DNA from 2 places in the Vibrio sp. genome. Region 1 is predicted to be linked to the other one. Evidence: riboswitches for the same ligand, from Rfam matches in the RefSeq annotation. Region 1 holds a riboswitch; the other holds the start of a gene.

Evidence for each region. A riboswitch is a leader RNA that binds a small molecule or an ion and turns the genes downstream of it on or off. The one in region 1 is predicted to bind cyclic di-GMP.
Region 2: it holds a riboswitch for cyclic di-GMP, as region 1 does, so the genes downstream of both, AC4MRV_RS19140 (TfoX/Sxy family DNA transformation protein) here and gbpA (N-acetylglucosamine-binding protein GbpA) in region 1, are expected to answer to the same signal.

The regions. Positions count from the first base shown of each region.
Region 1 is NZ_CFHWOM010000005.1:68,622-76,322, forward strand. Features, by position in the region: gene AC4MRV_RS05835 (porin family protein) at 1-159, opposite strand, end outside; gene AC4MRV_RS05840 (porin family protein) at 508-1,089, opposite strand; gene AC4MRV_RS05845 (winged helix-turn-helix domain-containing protein) at 1,433-2,275, shown strand; gene AC4MRV_RS05850 (hypothetical protein) at 2,260-2,739, shown strand; gene gbpA (N-acetylglucosamine-binding protein GbpA) at 2,771-4,234, opposite strand; cyclic di-GMP riboswitch class I at 4,308-4,397, opposite strand; gene AC4MRV_RS05860 (helix-turn-helix domain-containing protein) at 4,721-5,074, shown strand; gene AC4MRV_RS05865 (DUF3313 domain-containing protein) at 5,169-5,840, shown strand; gene AC4MRV_RS05870 (DUF3820 family protein) at 5,850-6,065, shown strand; gene AC4MRV_RS05875 (hypothetical protein) at 6,107-6,349, shown strand; gene AC4MRV_RS05880 (glutathione S-transferase family protein) at 6,425-7,054, opposite strand; gene AC4MRV_RS05885 (YbfB/YjiJ family MFS transporter) at 7,069-7,701, opposite strand, start outside.
Region 2 is NZ_CFHWOM010000062.1:7,198-14,898, forward strand. Features, by position in the region: gene glgA (glycogen synthase GlgA) at 1-21, shown strand, start outside; gene AC4MRV_RS19125 (alpha/beta fold hydrolase) at 187-990, shown strand; gene AC4MRV_RS19130 (putative signal transducing protein) at 987-1,292, opposite strand; gene AC4MRV_RS19135 (TVP38/TMEM64 family protein) at 1,289-1,984, opposite strand; gene AC4MRV_RS19140 (TfoX/Sxy family DNA transformation protein) at 2,147-2,740, opposite strand; cyclic di-GMP riboswitch class I at 2,942-3,027, opposite strand; gene purR (HTH-type transcriptional repressor PurR) at 3,170-4,177, opposite strand; gene torD (molecular chaperone TorD) at 4,392-5,039, opposite strand; gene torR (two-component system response regulator TorR) at 5,276-5,989, shown strand; gene elyC (envelope biogenesis factor ElyC) at 6,038-6,841, opposite strand; gene cmoM (tRNA uridine 5-oxyacetic acid(34) methyltransferase CmoM) at 6,955-7,701, shown strand, end outside.

The DNA of each region.
Region 1 (7,701 bases):
TAGGTGACCTTGGCTACCTAACGCGTAGTTTGCATCGCTCACTAGGCCGCCGTCTTCAAAATTTGTGCTACCAAGACCTGCACCAAGATAAAAGCCATCGAAATCTTGTGCTGAAGCAAAGCTTGAAACTAGTGCAGTAAGCAGTAGAACTTTTTTCATGTTGTGTTTTCTCATTAATATTCGAACGGAAAAATTGAGCTGCAAACCTTATTCAGTTTTCATTCAAGTAACTAAACCGAAACCAAATAAAAAACACATTTATGTTTTATTTAATTGTGAGTGGGTTGAGCTATATCTGTAATTAAGTGATTGATAATTAAAAGTTTAATTTGTTGATAACTGTTTCTGTAGACACAAAATTTATAAAAATTGTTGGTTCGCTTTGTTTTTGAGGCTTGGTGGGCAAGTCTTATTTCAATTGATGGGAAGTGGTGGTTGTCATGGAAAGTAAAGTTTTGACCAAGAATGACTAAAGCGAGTAGTCAATACTACTCGCATCGACTTAAGTTAAAACTTATAAGTTGTGCCTAAGTACCAAGAACCTATAGATTGGTCGTAATCGCGGTCGGCCCATGTATCTTCTAATACATAGTAGTCAGCTTCATAACCCGCTCGAATCGTAAAGCCGTTAACTATATAAGGAGTGTATTCTAGGCCAGCACCTAACCGAACAGTGCTACCAGACTCATCTTTTGAGTGGAATCTATTTTTAAGTGTGTATTCAATAGACCCTATACCAAATGTAGCGAATGGGCGAAGGCCATTATCAAATGAATAGCCAAGGTTTGCACCAAGGGTAAAAGAACGATGTTCGATACCACCTGCTTTTTGATCAGATATCTCAATGCTTGTTTCACCGTATCTAGTGTATTGAGCTTCTATACCTAGAACGCGGTTGATCTGATAGCCTGCAATTAACTTGACCGTACTTCCCTTTGTCTCAGTGGAGAGGGGCTCATCAATTTCGTTGAAGATACCCCCGTCATCAAAATCCGTACTTCCAAGACCAGCACCTAAGTAAAACCCGTCAAAACCATGTGCTGAAGCAAAGCCAGAAAACAAGGCGGTAAGTAAGAGAGCTTTTCCCATTTTGTAATTTCTCATTTAGTAAGTGAACGAATGAATTAGGCCATGCACTTTACAAATTTGTGATCTCGGTAACTAAATTGAAAGCACACGAAATCGACATTTATATTTTGTCTCAATAGTGAGAAATTGCTTTGTTTTGATTGACTATGTTAGCTATTTGGCTGTTAAGTAAAGGTTTATTTTTAAATAACCATTTCTGTGTATTCTTGATTTATAAAAACTTATCGGTAGACTGTCTTTTTTCAAAATTTGGACCGGAGTACCTCTTCGTAGGTTATCTCTACTTTTCAGCTCGTGCTTACTGAGCTAGATAAGTTGCCTTCTAAACAAATTGAATGAAGTAATGCAAGCGATTCAGTTTTCGAACTTAACTTTAGAATGTGCAACACGGACGTTACGCAATCAAAATGGTAATAAAATAGTATTACGACCTCTGCCTTATGAGGTCCTGTTGCTATTGCTGCAAGCCAAAGAACCCGTATCACGTGAAGAACTTTTTGCCCAGTGTTGGGAAGGTATGGTTGTCACAGATCAGGCTTTGACGAATGTTATTTCTGGCCTGCGTAGGAATCTATTGTCTCTCAAAGCAAAAGGGACAGAGATTACAACAATTAGCAAAGTAGGTTACTACCTGCAGGCTGACTCTCTCGATATTCAATGGTTGGATAAACGCACAGAAGAATCTCTCAACATAGAAGAGACAAAAACGTCTTCTACAGATATAAAACCAAAGGCCTCGTCATTGCCATTTTGGAAGCAAAAGGTGATACAACCTTACATGTTAGGGGCTGTGTTTATGCTGACGACGCTGGCGACTTTGCTGTTACTCTTTTACTCTAAACCTATGGTCACCAAGCCTTCTTACATTAAAAAACATAAGTATGAGCATTTCTCAAATGGTGACACAAACTACTACCTCCATGATGTGACTGATGGGTTTATCGGTGTGTTTGAGTTGAAGCAGCAATTAGCAGCCTTGGTACCCACTATATGCGGTGCTGATGTTTATATAAGGCTATACCCTTCGCTTTATGAGCCAGACCAAGTCACATTGACGGTTTGGCTACAACAAGCCACAGGTAAGCGCAATCACATGTTGCACTTCTACCGGGTCGATAAGCATCACTTGGCGAGAAACATCGCAGACTCTTTGGATAACAAGGAGGTTCGATGCGAGTTGCATTAACTCTTTTCTTGGGTGTATTGACGGGTTTTGGCCTTTATTACTATTTCTTGAGTGATGTTGAATTTAGTGGCACGCGTTGGCATTGCTCGGAAACCAAAGCAGGCTTCAGCTCTGAAGCATATAAGCAGTATGCGAAGGTAGATGAACTCACTACCATGTATTTCCCAACCAACAATAGCGTGCTCTATTATCAATCTGGGGCTTTGCATCATAAGTCTGGGCTGGTTGAACCTTATGAGGTTGTTTTAATGGCCAAGAACAAAGTGACGGGGCAAAGAATGGAGCAAAGGTTTACGGGAGTGGACTGGAATCTAAAACCAGAACAGTCGCCGACCTTTATTCGAGATAAAAACAGTCTAGCGAGTTTCGAGTCCGACTTACATTTCTATATCGAAGGTAAGAAGCTGTTCTTCTATGGTAAAAGTGGAAGCGAAGATCTCAATATCGTGTGTCATCAGATCTAAAAAAGGGGCGATGTCGCCCCTCGTTACATGGTTAGTTCAGTTTGTCCCAAGCAGACTCCCAGTGCGAGCCTACACCAGGTTCGTAGTGGTTAGCCGACGGTGACCATTGCACACAGTACCCTGAGTATGGGAAAGACTTGCATTGGTATATGTTGCCATCACTAGCTAACACTTTAGTCCCTGCAGTATAGCTATCCATTCCTTCAGGGAAGACATGATCATACTCGTCTGATGGCGGTGGCGTCTGTTCTTCTACTAAGTGGAAGTCCATAGTATCTTGGTTAACCAGTGTTCCGTTGTCATCTTTGGTCACAACGACAAGCATATGATGGCCCGGCTCCGATTTGGCTAGAGTTAAGTTAACTGGCTCTGATTGTCCGTCCTCTAGTCGTTTTGAATATGACGCTAGAGCCTCTTTATGGTGGTTGTACACCGTCATTTCCGCATTGAGATTGCCAGTTGCTGATAGAGAAAGATTCAGCTCTGTTGGCTGGTCAGAAATTGTGTATTCAGACTGTAAACCGTCGACACTAAGATCCAGTTCTGGCTCTGTAGAATCGATCTTGTAACCAATTTCAACGCGTTCTAGGGTTGAGCCTGCTTTTAGATAAACTGGATTTGAACCATAGGTTGGCACAAATGAGCCGTCTTCCTTTAATTCCCCTGCGCGGATTAAATCTTGCTCATGGTTGATTTTGCTTGCTAAAGCATGTGCCCATTGATTCGCTTTTCCTTGTTCTTCACTGCTGATCTCGAGCTCTGTACTATAGCTAACATTTTCGCCGCTATGATCGAATACACGAGTAAACACAGTGTCACCAACACTAAGATCCATCGTTGGGTTAATTTGACCTCCTTGGTTCCAATCTGGATCAACAGGTAAATCACCATCAAACTTTACATCTATAACGTTGTAGAAAGATGCAGCGGTATCACCCACATCCCATACTGCGAGAATTACGTGGTAGCCCTCGCGCGCAGGGACATTACATAAATGACTGACACGCTTTGGCGGTTGAACCATGTTTCCATCGACAACACAAAATGGTTGTAAATCAAATGACTGGCGAGCAAGAGGTTGATTTGGATTCCAGTCTGGTTTGGTGATGTAATATTTCCAATCTTTAGTTACGTGGTTGGCTGTAAATGTCCACTCAAAATATTGTTGACCTGATTGAATCGGACGCTTTACCCAGCGACTAGCAGTTTGTTCATCTAAGGCGGCCGCGAGAGATGTTTCTGCACTAGCGATTTTTCCATCACGCGGCCCTGATTCTGGGAAACCGTCAGGCCCTTCAACGCTTTGTGGTTCGTATTGAATTGCACCGCATTGAGTGTTTTTTTCGTTTGTATCGCTGGTTGGGAATTTACATAAAGCAGCGCGACCTTCCGCGACACCATTGCCATAGGCGGAAACGTAACCATGAGCAGCGGCCGTGCCACTTATCGTCATTAGAGCGATTGCGATTAAAGTTTTTTGAGGGAGTTGATTCATCATCTGTCCTTTATTAGTTTGCTGACAAAACAAGATGACACCTCGGCATACGTAACACTCAATATTAAAGCTCAGTGGCAGCTCCGCTATCATAGACATAGTTAATGTCGACAGACCGGTGGCTTTGCGTCCTAACTTTTCAGATAGTTTGCCAGAAGTGCGTATGAGCACGCGAAATGTAGTGAATGTTTTGGTTAAAAGCGATAATCAATCATAGTTTGTGGAAGCATATTCTCGATTTGAAATTTCTGACATCAATTGACTTGATTAATTCATAATAATGATATGAATAAGATATTAAAAACAAAGGGTTAAGTTTTTAATTGTATAAATAATTTGTATATATTCGTTGTTGGGATTCGCGAATAACTGACCGAGTAAGAAAGAATCTGAACCAAACCTTTAAGCTGCCATAACGGTTACCTGACATCCCGGTGTATGAAAACGCTGACAATTCATTTCAGCAACGTATACAAAGGAATCATCATGGAATTCACTGAGCAAGACCGAGAGGCTCTCTATCAAACTTGGATGTCAAAAAAGTCGAAAATGCGTTTGACCCAAATGGAATTTGCCAAAAAGTTGGGTATGAATCAGCTAACCTTCTCTCAAGTATTGAGAGGCGAGCGACCTATGACAATGTCATTTGTGAGCCATTTTTGCCGTCATTTACAGCTTGAACCTAGGCACACCTTTCCTTCCCTGAAAGAGCAGAACCCCAGTGGACCAACAGTGGTTTACCTAAAAAGCAGAATGAGTGTTGATGGTGAAATACAAAATGCCTACATTGAGGGCAATCAAGTGATTGTGGAATATGCTCATACGGTGCATGACGCATAATTTCATGAAATCGGTGGCACTCTGAGACATAGAGTTCGACTAATTTATATTTATAATATAGCATTCCATTTGTCTGTGTGTGAGAGTGCTATTTATGAAGTTGACAAAATTACTGATTCTTTTCTTATCTGCCTTTGTTCTAGCTGGATGCGCAAATGGGCCAATCAAGCGCCCGACCAAGTTCACGACTTATGAAGACTTTAAGCCTGGGCCCTCGGGTGGTGTAGATTTAGTTTGGGCACGTATCGGTCTTCAAGATCCAGATCGTCTTCGAGCTAAATTAAGTGAATACGACTCAGTGGTGATAGACCAAGTATTTGTCGTCACAGATGAAAGCGCACTGGACGGGGATGATATCAAAGAGCTTAGTGAGCATATGGTATCAAGGCTTACAGAGAAAATTAGTCCATATAAAAGTGTTGTCCAATCGCCAACAGGAAAAAGTCTACGTATTAGTGTCGCTTTAAGTAACATCGAAACGCCTAACCCTGTGCTTGCTGTCACGAGCAGCGTGTTACCCGTAGGGCTCGCTATTTCCACAATTTCAAAGGTCACGACTGGTGAACATACCAATGTTGGTAGCGCGAGTGTAGAGCTATTGGTGAGCGATGCTCAAACAGGTAAACCTCTTTTTGCTGCGATAGATCGCGAAGCTGGCAACAAAGACTTTTCTACCATTATTGATTCCTTAGATGATGCGAAAGACGCGATTAACTATTGGGTTGATCGATTAGGTGTTACTCTTAAGGGCTGGGAACAACCTTAGAATGGTAAGATGTTAGAAAAAGAAAACTTATTGAAGCTCGCTAGGATGCAAATGCCATTTGGTAAATATGCAGGAAGAGTGCTGATTGACTTACCTGAAGAGTATTTGCTTTGGTTCGATAAGAAAGGTTTCCCTGAAGGGGAATTAGGTGAACTGCTTAAACTCTGTCTGGCGCTAAAAATAGAAGGCTTAGATACTGTTGTTAAGCCTTTAAAGCGCATGTAACCTGCCACACAAACTCTCTATTGTTAATTAAAAGAAGTACTATGAATTTAGATATTGATGCTTTGAAACATCACCAATTGGTTGAAGACGGTCAACTAGAGGGGTGTTACATTCATCAGCCTGCTCAGGGCAGTGAACAAGATGACAAAGCCGTGTTGACAGAGCGCCAAGCTCTAGAAAGTATGGGGTATAAGGTAGTGCAAGTTAAGGCTAAAGGTAGAACAACAACGTTTGCCGAGGCCATGCAGCAACTAGCGCAGAAGACGGGGCACCAGCTGCAGTAATCAACAGTAGTCCCGTACTAACATCAATTGCTTTTAAAAAAGAGTCAAGCGGTCAGGTTGACTCTTTTTTCTTAACTAATCACCCAGCTCGCTAAAGTGAGGTTTATTGGAAAGCGAATCGAGGCTCAACTTTTCTAATGTTTCTTTGAAAGGCGAAGCTTGTAAGGCGGTGATAATAATGTCGCTCTCCTTCTCTGAAAGAAGGCTAGAATGCCTGAACAAAACGTAATCCAATGCCACATGTAGGTACAAGGTCGAGAAATCAGGTTTTAGCAAATCATGAGTGTCATTTAGCTGCTCGATGATTGCTTGAATACATCTTTGTATACCGCTTTTTCCTCTTTCCACTAGCACATTGTGTTCAGCGTCGAAACGGCTTAACGCAGCGCAGCGAAATGACACTTCCATTAGCGTTTTACTTAACCCTAATAACGACATACGTTTGGGAGCGTTAGCCTTGGTCATTGAGAGTGTCTCTATTGGGTGAGTTTGTAGTAAGAACTCGCAAATCGTCAAACTCTCGCTAAGTGCAATTCCATCAGCAGTTTCTAAAACTGGTATGGTACTAAACGGATTGATTGTGACCAATACCTGTGGGGTTTGCCATGGATCGACCCATTCAAGTTCTAATGGTGCATGGCACATATATGCGGTAGCTAACACCGCCCTAGAGAATGGAGACGTATCATTTAAATATAATTTCATGAGCGATTCCTTTGCTACGAACTTATTTGAGCAGCATTCAACATCTGCTGTTTAGGTGATGTAAATGCGATGCAGAGTATGGATAAAATGAGTGCACTCGCACTTATCATAAACAGGGCGTTATAACTGGTGAGCTGCGGAGCATAGTGAGCCATCACAAAGCCTACAACACCTTGAGATATTGCAAAAGCCATTGTCATTGCCCCCCAAGATTTCGTATGGAGCTGCGGCCCAACGATTTCTAGGGTATAAGTGGATACCAGTGTTACGGTGCCAGGTGTGAACATACCAACCAGTAGAGATGAAGCAAAAAGCGCCATTTCACTGGTGCTTAATAGTGGAAGAGCTACCCCCAATGCTTTGCAACAAAACGCGGCTAATAGTGCTTTTTTAAGCCCAAATTTGTCTCCAAGTATACCGGTAACTATTGGCCCTGTAGCGGCTCCAATGCCAAAGACTGCCCAATAAAATCCGCCGCTTGAAAAGCTCATTTCTAGCTCTCGAACAATATAGTCAACCCAAAAGAGCGTATGAGGTAAATAACCAATAGCGTTAAACGTATAGGCTAACAGCACGCAGCCTATGCTGACACGCTCGTTTTTAGATAAAGCATCAAAAGTCGATGGGCTTTTAGCACAATGCTTTGG
Region 2 (7,701 bases), on a different contig from region 1:
CACAGTGCGTTGAATGCATAAATAATATACGGTTGAAATGAGGCGTCTTATGACGCCTTTTTTGTATTTTTCTAGTTTTGGACAAGATAAGTTACACGAATTGACATAAGCTGAATTAAAATTGCATCACTTTATGCTAATCTTCGGTTTTCAAAACTCCTTGGCAAAGATAGACAAAACAAAAATATGAGCTCAGAAATGCTGTTTCACAAAACATTTGAACATCCAACGAGTAAAGAGTGGGTGGTGTTTGTGCATGGTGCTGGAGGGAGTTCATCTATCTGGTTTAAACAAATCAAAGCTTATAAGCAGCATTTTAATTTGTTGTTGATTGATTTGAGAGGACACGGAAAATCTAACCAACTGCTTAAAGAATTGATGGCAAATCGATATACCTTTAAAGCGGTAACGCAAGATATCCTCAAAGTGCTGGACCATTTGAAAATCAGGTCTGCTCATTTTGTTGGCATGTCTCTGGGAACCATTATTGTCCGTAATATTGCTGAGTTAGCCTCAGACCGCGTTAAATCAATGGTTCTTGGCGGAGCTGTAACGCGCCTGAACACTCGTTCTCAAGTTTTGGTGAGGTTAGGTAACTTGTGTAAGCACATAGTCCCTTACATGTGGTTATACAGCTTGTTTGCTTATATCGTCATGCCTCAACGAACTCAGAAAGAGTCACGTCACTTGTTTATCCGCGAAGCAAAGAAACTTTGTCAGAAAGAGTTTAAGCGCTGGTTCATCCTGACTGCGGAAGTGAACCCTTTAATGAAATACTTTAAGGATCGTGAACTGCCAATCCCGACTCTCTATTTAATGGGGGAAAGGGACTATATGTTTATAAAGCCTGTAAAAGAAATGGTCGCAGTACATAGTAGAAGTAAGCTATTAGAAATTCCGGATTGCGGCCACGTTTGTAATGTAGAGCGCCCAGATGAATTTAATCAGCACTCAATAGAGTTCATCCAGCAACAAATCCAAACTGCTTAATCGGCGGCTGTCCCGCATTGCCAGCACACACCAAATTGTGACTCATTCATTTCACCGCATTTGACACATAGCCACTCAACACCCGCATCTGACTGCTTAAACTGCTCTATGATTTTAAGCGCTTCAGTTTGTTTATCCGCTTGTAACAGCCAAACATACGGCTCACTATTTTCTCCAAAAGGCACTTCGCCTTGTAAGCCAAAGATACCTTCTCCGCGAACCTCACAATTAATACCTTGGGACCTGAGAAGCTCACAGACTATGTGAGCTTCGGGTGGGTTACTAGCAGAGTAAACCTTCATGATGTAGAGCCATTTTGTGCTGCAGGAGAAGACTTTATCTTAGCCATTACCCATTTGGCTATGACAGGGAATAGGCCCAGCAGAGCAAAAGAAGCTAACACTGATGGAGAGACAATACCCGATAAGCTCTCAATCTGAGCGAGCTGAGTACCCGCATTAAGGTATACAGCAGTACCAGGTAACATACCCAATTGACTCACCACATAGAAACGAGCGACAGAGATTGGTGTCAGTCCCATTAGCAAGTTAATTAGGAAAAATGGGAAGACAGGGATTAGCCTTAGAGAAAAGAGATAAAATGCACCGTCACGCTCCACACCTTGATTGATCGCATTTAACTTATCCCCGAATTTGTCTTGTACCCAGTCTCGTAGCAAGAAGCGACTACTAAGGAAAGCAAGAGTAGCACCAATAGTGCTGGCAAAAGAAACAAGCAGCAAGCTCGTCCAAAAGCCAAACAAGGCGGCACCGAGTAAAGTCACAACCGCAGCCCCAGGGATAGAAAAGGCTGTAATCGCGATATAAGCGACGAAGTAAGTCAGTGCAGCAAAGATAAAATTCTCATTAATGTAGTCAGCTAGCGCTAGTTGCTGTGCTTTGGCATTCTCAAGTGTTAAATATTGGCCAAAGTTCATCGCTAAAAACACGATAAGAGTGACCAGTACTATGCCAATGATCAATTTTTTGTTCATAACAGCGTCCTTATACAATCTGCGCTCAAGGTAACTTGTGCCCTATAGTTACATACTTAAGTAAGTATAGGGAATCATTGATATAGGGAATAAGAACGAGTCATGAAGCAGAAAATTTCCATCAAAAGTAAAAAAGCCAGCATTATGCTGGCTTTTTATCAATCAGTTGGAGAGTTTGCTAAGTAACTCTTGTCGACGAGTTTGAGGTATTACTGACCAGTGCGTACCTTTTATTGCACCTTCTAGCGCCCAAAGTAACTCAACACTGACTTCTGCTGAATGAGAAGACTGAATAGCCTTATAAGCATTGACTGCGCCCGCTTCTTCCAAGGATTCAACGTCGTCAATCCCTGCCTTTTTCAGCATTCTTTCCGTTGCTAATCGCAAGTTAGGTAAATCTTTCAAGCGGTTAGGCTTAGCTTTTGATTGTATCTTTTTCTCTTCTTTTGCCGCTTTTAAAGCTTGTTTAGCAAGCGCTAATGTTCGTTCGGTGTCAGAAGAAAGATCATCAGTTAATGCAAAATATTTGGTTACGACGGGGAAACCGCGTTTTTTATAAACGTATGGTTCCAGCGCAAGGGTTTTAAACTGCTGTGTAAGCTGTTCATCAGCGCGCACGTGCAGTCTGTCATTTACCACCAAGGCAAACATCGTTTCATCTGCGAAAATGCCGAAGCCGCCAAACATTGAACGAGACTTAATTTGACCAAGTTGCTCAAACAGTCTCATTGAGTCTTTTAGTATTGGTTTATCCATGCTGTAATTTCTCGGTGTATATGTATACGCCACCAATTCAGGTCCGAGAGAGTAGCAAAATAATGCAGAAATTTTGTCAGTAAGGTGTCATACAAGAAAACACTTCGTAAAATATCGACGAATTCCATGTCTAGTGCTGTTACGTGTTAAGACGCGTCTAGATTACGAGAAATCTTATTGTACTAGTTTTGCATATTTGCCATCGGCAACCCCGCTGCCTTGTACTAATGACTTAAGGCCGGTGGCTTTGCGTCCCATCCTTTCGGAATGGTTTGCCCTGTTCGTGGCATTAATCGAACTATTTAAGAATAAATAATATTTGAGGTAAGTATCACACTTGGAGTGACTAAATGTGATCTTGGTTCAGTAAATTGATGGGGGTTATGCGTTTGGCTAATCAATAATCATATTGCCAAACGCATATCGTTATTACTTGTTAAGGTTGCGAACCGTACAACGCTCAACAATTTCTGGGTGCATTTCAAAAACGCGTTTTTCGTGTTCTTTGTCCTTTATGCGCTCTAGCAGAATTTCAAACGCATTTTTACCAACACGACGTTTTGGCTGGTGAACTGTTGTTAGTGGTGGAGAGAAGTATTCCGCTAACTCAATATTGTCATAGCCAATGATCGACATGTCTTCAGGAATTTGGATACCTTTCTGCTGTAGGCGGCTCATCAAACCAAGAGCCATAGTGTCATTGAAACAGAATACTGCAGTAGGGCGCTTGTCCATTGCGACGATCTTGTCAGCAGCTAGTACGGCTGTATCACATTCAAAGTTACCTTCGAGGATCCAGTCTTCGTTGACATTGAGTTCGGCCTCTTGCATTGCGCGTCGGTATCCCGCGATACGTTCTTGGCACGCTGCTTTTTCGAAGTGACCACTTAAACAAGCGATGTCACTATGCCCGCGTTCAATAAGGTATTTCGTTGCTAGGTAGCCACCTTCTTCGGAGTTATCGATGATCTTGTCTGCTTGGGAGCTCTCTGGGCCCCAATCCATAACCACTTTTGGAATATCTTTGTGGCGATCAAGCATTTCACTTAACTCTTCAGTTAAGTCAGAACACATAACCAAGATACCATCTACACGCTTTTCAGCTAACATGCGGATGTAATCACGTTGCTTCTCGTAAATACCACCGGTATTACATAGGATCAAAGTATAACCTTGACGGTAACAGTAGCTCTCTACACCATCGATAACTTCAGAAAAGAAAAGGTTGGTTGATTGAGTAACTAACATACCGATGGTACGAGTGCTGTTACATTTCAAGCTACGAGCAACAGCACTTGGTGCGTAATTCAGTTCCTGTACTGCTTCCATGACCTTTTCTTGGGTCGCTTCTGCAACAAAACGTGTTTTATTAATTACGTGAGATACCGTTGTCGTTGACACGCCGGCTAAGCGCGCTACGTCTTTTATAGTGGCCATAAGGTTCTGTCCTGTCGATGACTGCCACGGAACAATATTCCTAAGTTTAGGATAATCTGGCAGAAAGTATCAGAAACACAAAAACCGCTGTTAATTAGCGGTTTGTATTTATTAAATTCATTTTTATCGTTTGCGGTCACGATTCTAGACCGCAAACTGGAGAAGCGCAAATAAAAAGGCTTTTGTTACCGCTTAGGGTCACAAAAAGTAAGGTTTATTCACCTTTTAAGTAGCTCGAGTCGAGCTCTAAGAATGCGACCATCAAGTTCGCGATAGCAGAATAGAAACCAAATTCGTCAATGTTTTTACATTTCGCAGCAAATTGTGGTGTCCAACTTAGTAGGTGATCGCAGATAAATGCATCTTGTGCGGCCAACGCTTCTTCCATTGCACTTTCTTGCTCCAACTCGTTAGAGCGGATGATTAGGTTACCTAAAAAATCAAGCTCGATGGCAATATGGTCTGCGGGCTCATTAAGGTTCTCATCTACCTGCACTCCATATTGTTGGAGCAGCGCTTCAATTTCTCTCGCCGGTTCATCATTCAAGAGACCTGACTTACCGATGTACATTGAAGCGTAAGGCAAAGCTGAGTCTCTATCCGATTTAAGGAACAAATCACAAAAATCTGCTGATAGCTCTAGCTGAGCATCCTCTCGGTCCATTAGGCGGTTCAAAGCGTCAATGACGTCAGAAACGGCAGGTTTTAGTGCTTCGTTCTCACCCAAACCAGTCAGAAATGAGCGAATTTCTGCAGAGTGATACTGATCTAAAGCTTCCTGAGTCAGTTCTTTTGCCATCAGGCTAGAGAGCCACCAGTAGATCTCGGCGCGTTTTTCATTAAATGCTTTAATTTCTTGCATTAGGTTTAACTCCTAAAATAACTGCGGATAGTTTACCCAATAAAAATGAACAGCGGTAACACTGGTTGTGACGAAATAAATGTAAATGTGGAAAAAAGTTAACCGATAGCCTAGGTTTGTCTTGAATCAATAAAAAATCATCTTTCTTGGTTTTAAAGTAACAAATACTAGAAATGTTACTGATTATGAATAGAATACTGGTTAAAACGATGACCAATGTAAAATAAGTGGTGTAAATGAGCTATCACGTATTAGTTGTAGAAGATGACGCAGTAACTCGTAGCAAGCTAGTTGGTTACTTTCAAAATGAAGGTTACCACGTAAGTGAAGCAGAAAGCGGCGAGCAGATGCGTGATTCACTACAGAACAATGCGATAGATCTAGTGATGTTAGATATCAATCTGCCTGGAGAAGATGGATTGATGTTAACACGCGAGCTTCGCAGTCAATCAGACATTGGGATTATCCTGGTAACAGGACGCACGGATAGCATTGATAAAATCGTCGGCCTTGAAATGGGTGCAGATGATTATGTAACTAAGCCTTTTGAGCTTCGTGAACTTTTAGTGCGCGTCAAAAACTTGTTATGGCGTATTTCTGCAGCTCGCAATTCAGCAGGTGTTGGAGAAACGGATAAGCAAGACAGCAACACAGTACGTTTTGGTGAATGGACGTTTGATGTTCAACGTCGAGCACTAAGCCGTGCCGGCGAGCCTGTAAAATTGACTAAGGCAGAATACGAACTGCTAGTTGCTCTATCTTCATACCCGAACCAGGTACTGAGCCGTGAGCGTATTCTTAACATGATAAGCCACAGAGTCGATGCACCAAATGACCGCACTATCGACGTTCTTATTCGCCGTATGCGTGCGAAAATGGAGTTTGATCCAAAGAACCCACAGATTTTCGTGACGGTTCATGGTGAAGGCTACATGTTTGCTGGGGATTGATATTCGTCAGATATAAAAAAACCGAGGCATGCCTCGGTTTTTTTATATCTATAGTTGGCTGTTAGAAGCTTCTAAAGATTTTTCTTCATAGTCAGAAGCCCAATCTCTAAGGGTTTGCCACATTCGCCCGAGTGTTTCATGCCAATAACGCTCGGTTTGCTCTAGGTAAACCGCTTTTGGTGTGAACTTAGCCCAAGCTTGAGTAACGTTCTCATGTGCTAGGTAATTAGTTGGAGCAGGATAAGGTTTTAAGCCTGCAGAGTGAAATTCATTCAGAGCTCGCTTCATGTGACTTGCTGATGTCACCACCACCAACTTTTTGTGTTTGACAAATGCAGCAGCTTGTCTCGCTTCTTCCCATGTATCTTTTGCTGTTTCTAGTAGAACAATATCTGACTTAGAGACGCCCAAAGCGAGTGCGACTTTAGCCATCATTCGTGCATTACTCGTTTCAGAGCCACCAGAGTAACCGGACAAAATAAGTTTAGAACCCGGGTAGATGCGCATAATACGAATACCCTCTGCTAAGCGCATTAACCCAGTCCGGCTTAACTCTGAAGTCGGCGGGATTTTGTCATCAACGACATGGCCACTGCCTAGCACCATGACATAGTCAATAGATTCATCTACGGGGAAAAACGCAGAGTACTGGCGTTCAAGTGGCATGAGTAATCGAGAAGAAACAGGCTGAAACGCGATCAGGAATATGCCAATAAATGAGAAAAGGACGATAAAACAGCCAGTCTTTTGATTTCGGGTGAACATGATCAGCATCAAGCCAAGTAGGCCGATGATAAGCATTGCCGGTAAAGGCATCAGAAGAGAAGAGACCACTTTTTTCAGCTCAAACATACTAAATAGTCCGAAAAAACATCAGTTGATTATTTTTTAAGAGAAACCCTCTTTATTCCTGCTTTTCTTGTGACAGAATAGCAGCACGATTAGACATAATACCTTAAGCTGCTGTGACTGAAGACCGTAATTTCGACGATATTGCCCACAAATTTGCAAAAAATATTTACGGCTCCGATAAGGGAGAGATCCGCCAAGTCATTGTTTGGGAAGACTTGGAGCATTTATTATCCGCTATTGACGGAACTAACAGAGAGCTAAATGTACTGGATGCAGGTGGTGGCTTAGCACAAATGTCGCAAAAGCTTGCCAAACTCGGACACCACGTTGAGTTATGTGATCTATCTTCGGAAATGCTGCAACTGGCAAAGCAGGATATTGAAAAAAATGGCTTGCTTGAGCAGTATCGCTTGATTCATTCTCCAGTCCAAGAGATAGGGGAACACTTAGAACACCAAGTTGATATGGTGATATTCCACGCTGTAATGGAATGGTTGGTCGATCCTAAATCTGCGCTTGAGACGGTGTTAGAGCAGGTTAAACCAGATGGCGCTGCGTCCATCATGTTCTACAACCATCACGGGCTGGTTTATAAAAATGTCGTATGTGGCAATATTCCCCACGTTCTTGAGGGAATGCCTCATCGCAAAAGATTTAAATTACAGCCGCAGAAAGGTTTAAAGCCAGAAGACGTTTACCAATGGATAGAAGACGCTGGGTTTGAAATTCGCGGTAAATCTGGGATTCGCTGTTTTAGTGATTACATAGGGAATATGGAATATACAGGGGATTATCAGTATGAAGATGTATTGGCTCTCGAAAAACAACTTTGTCGACAAGAGCCTTACCTCTCATTAGGT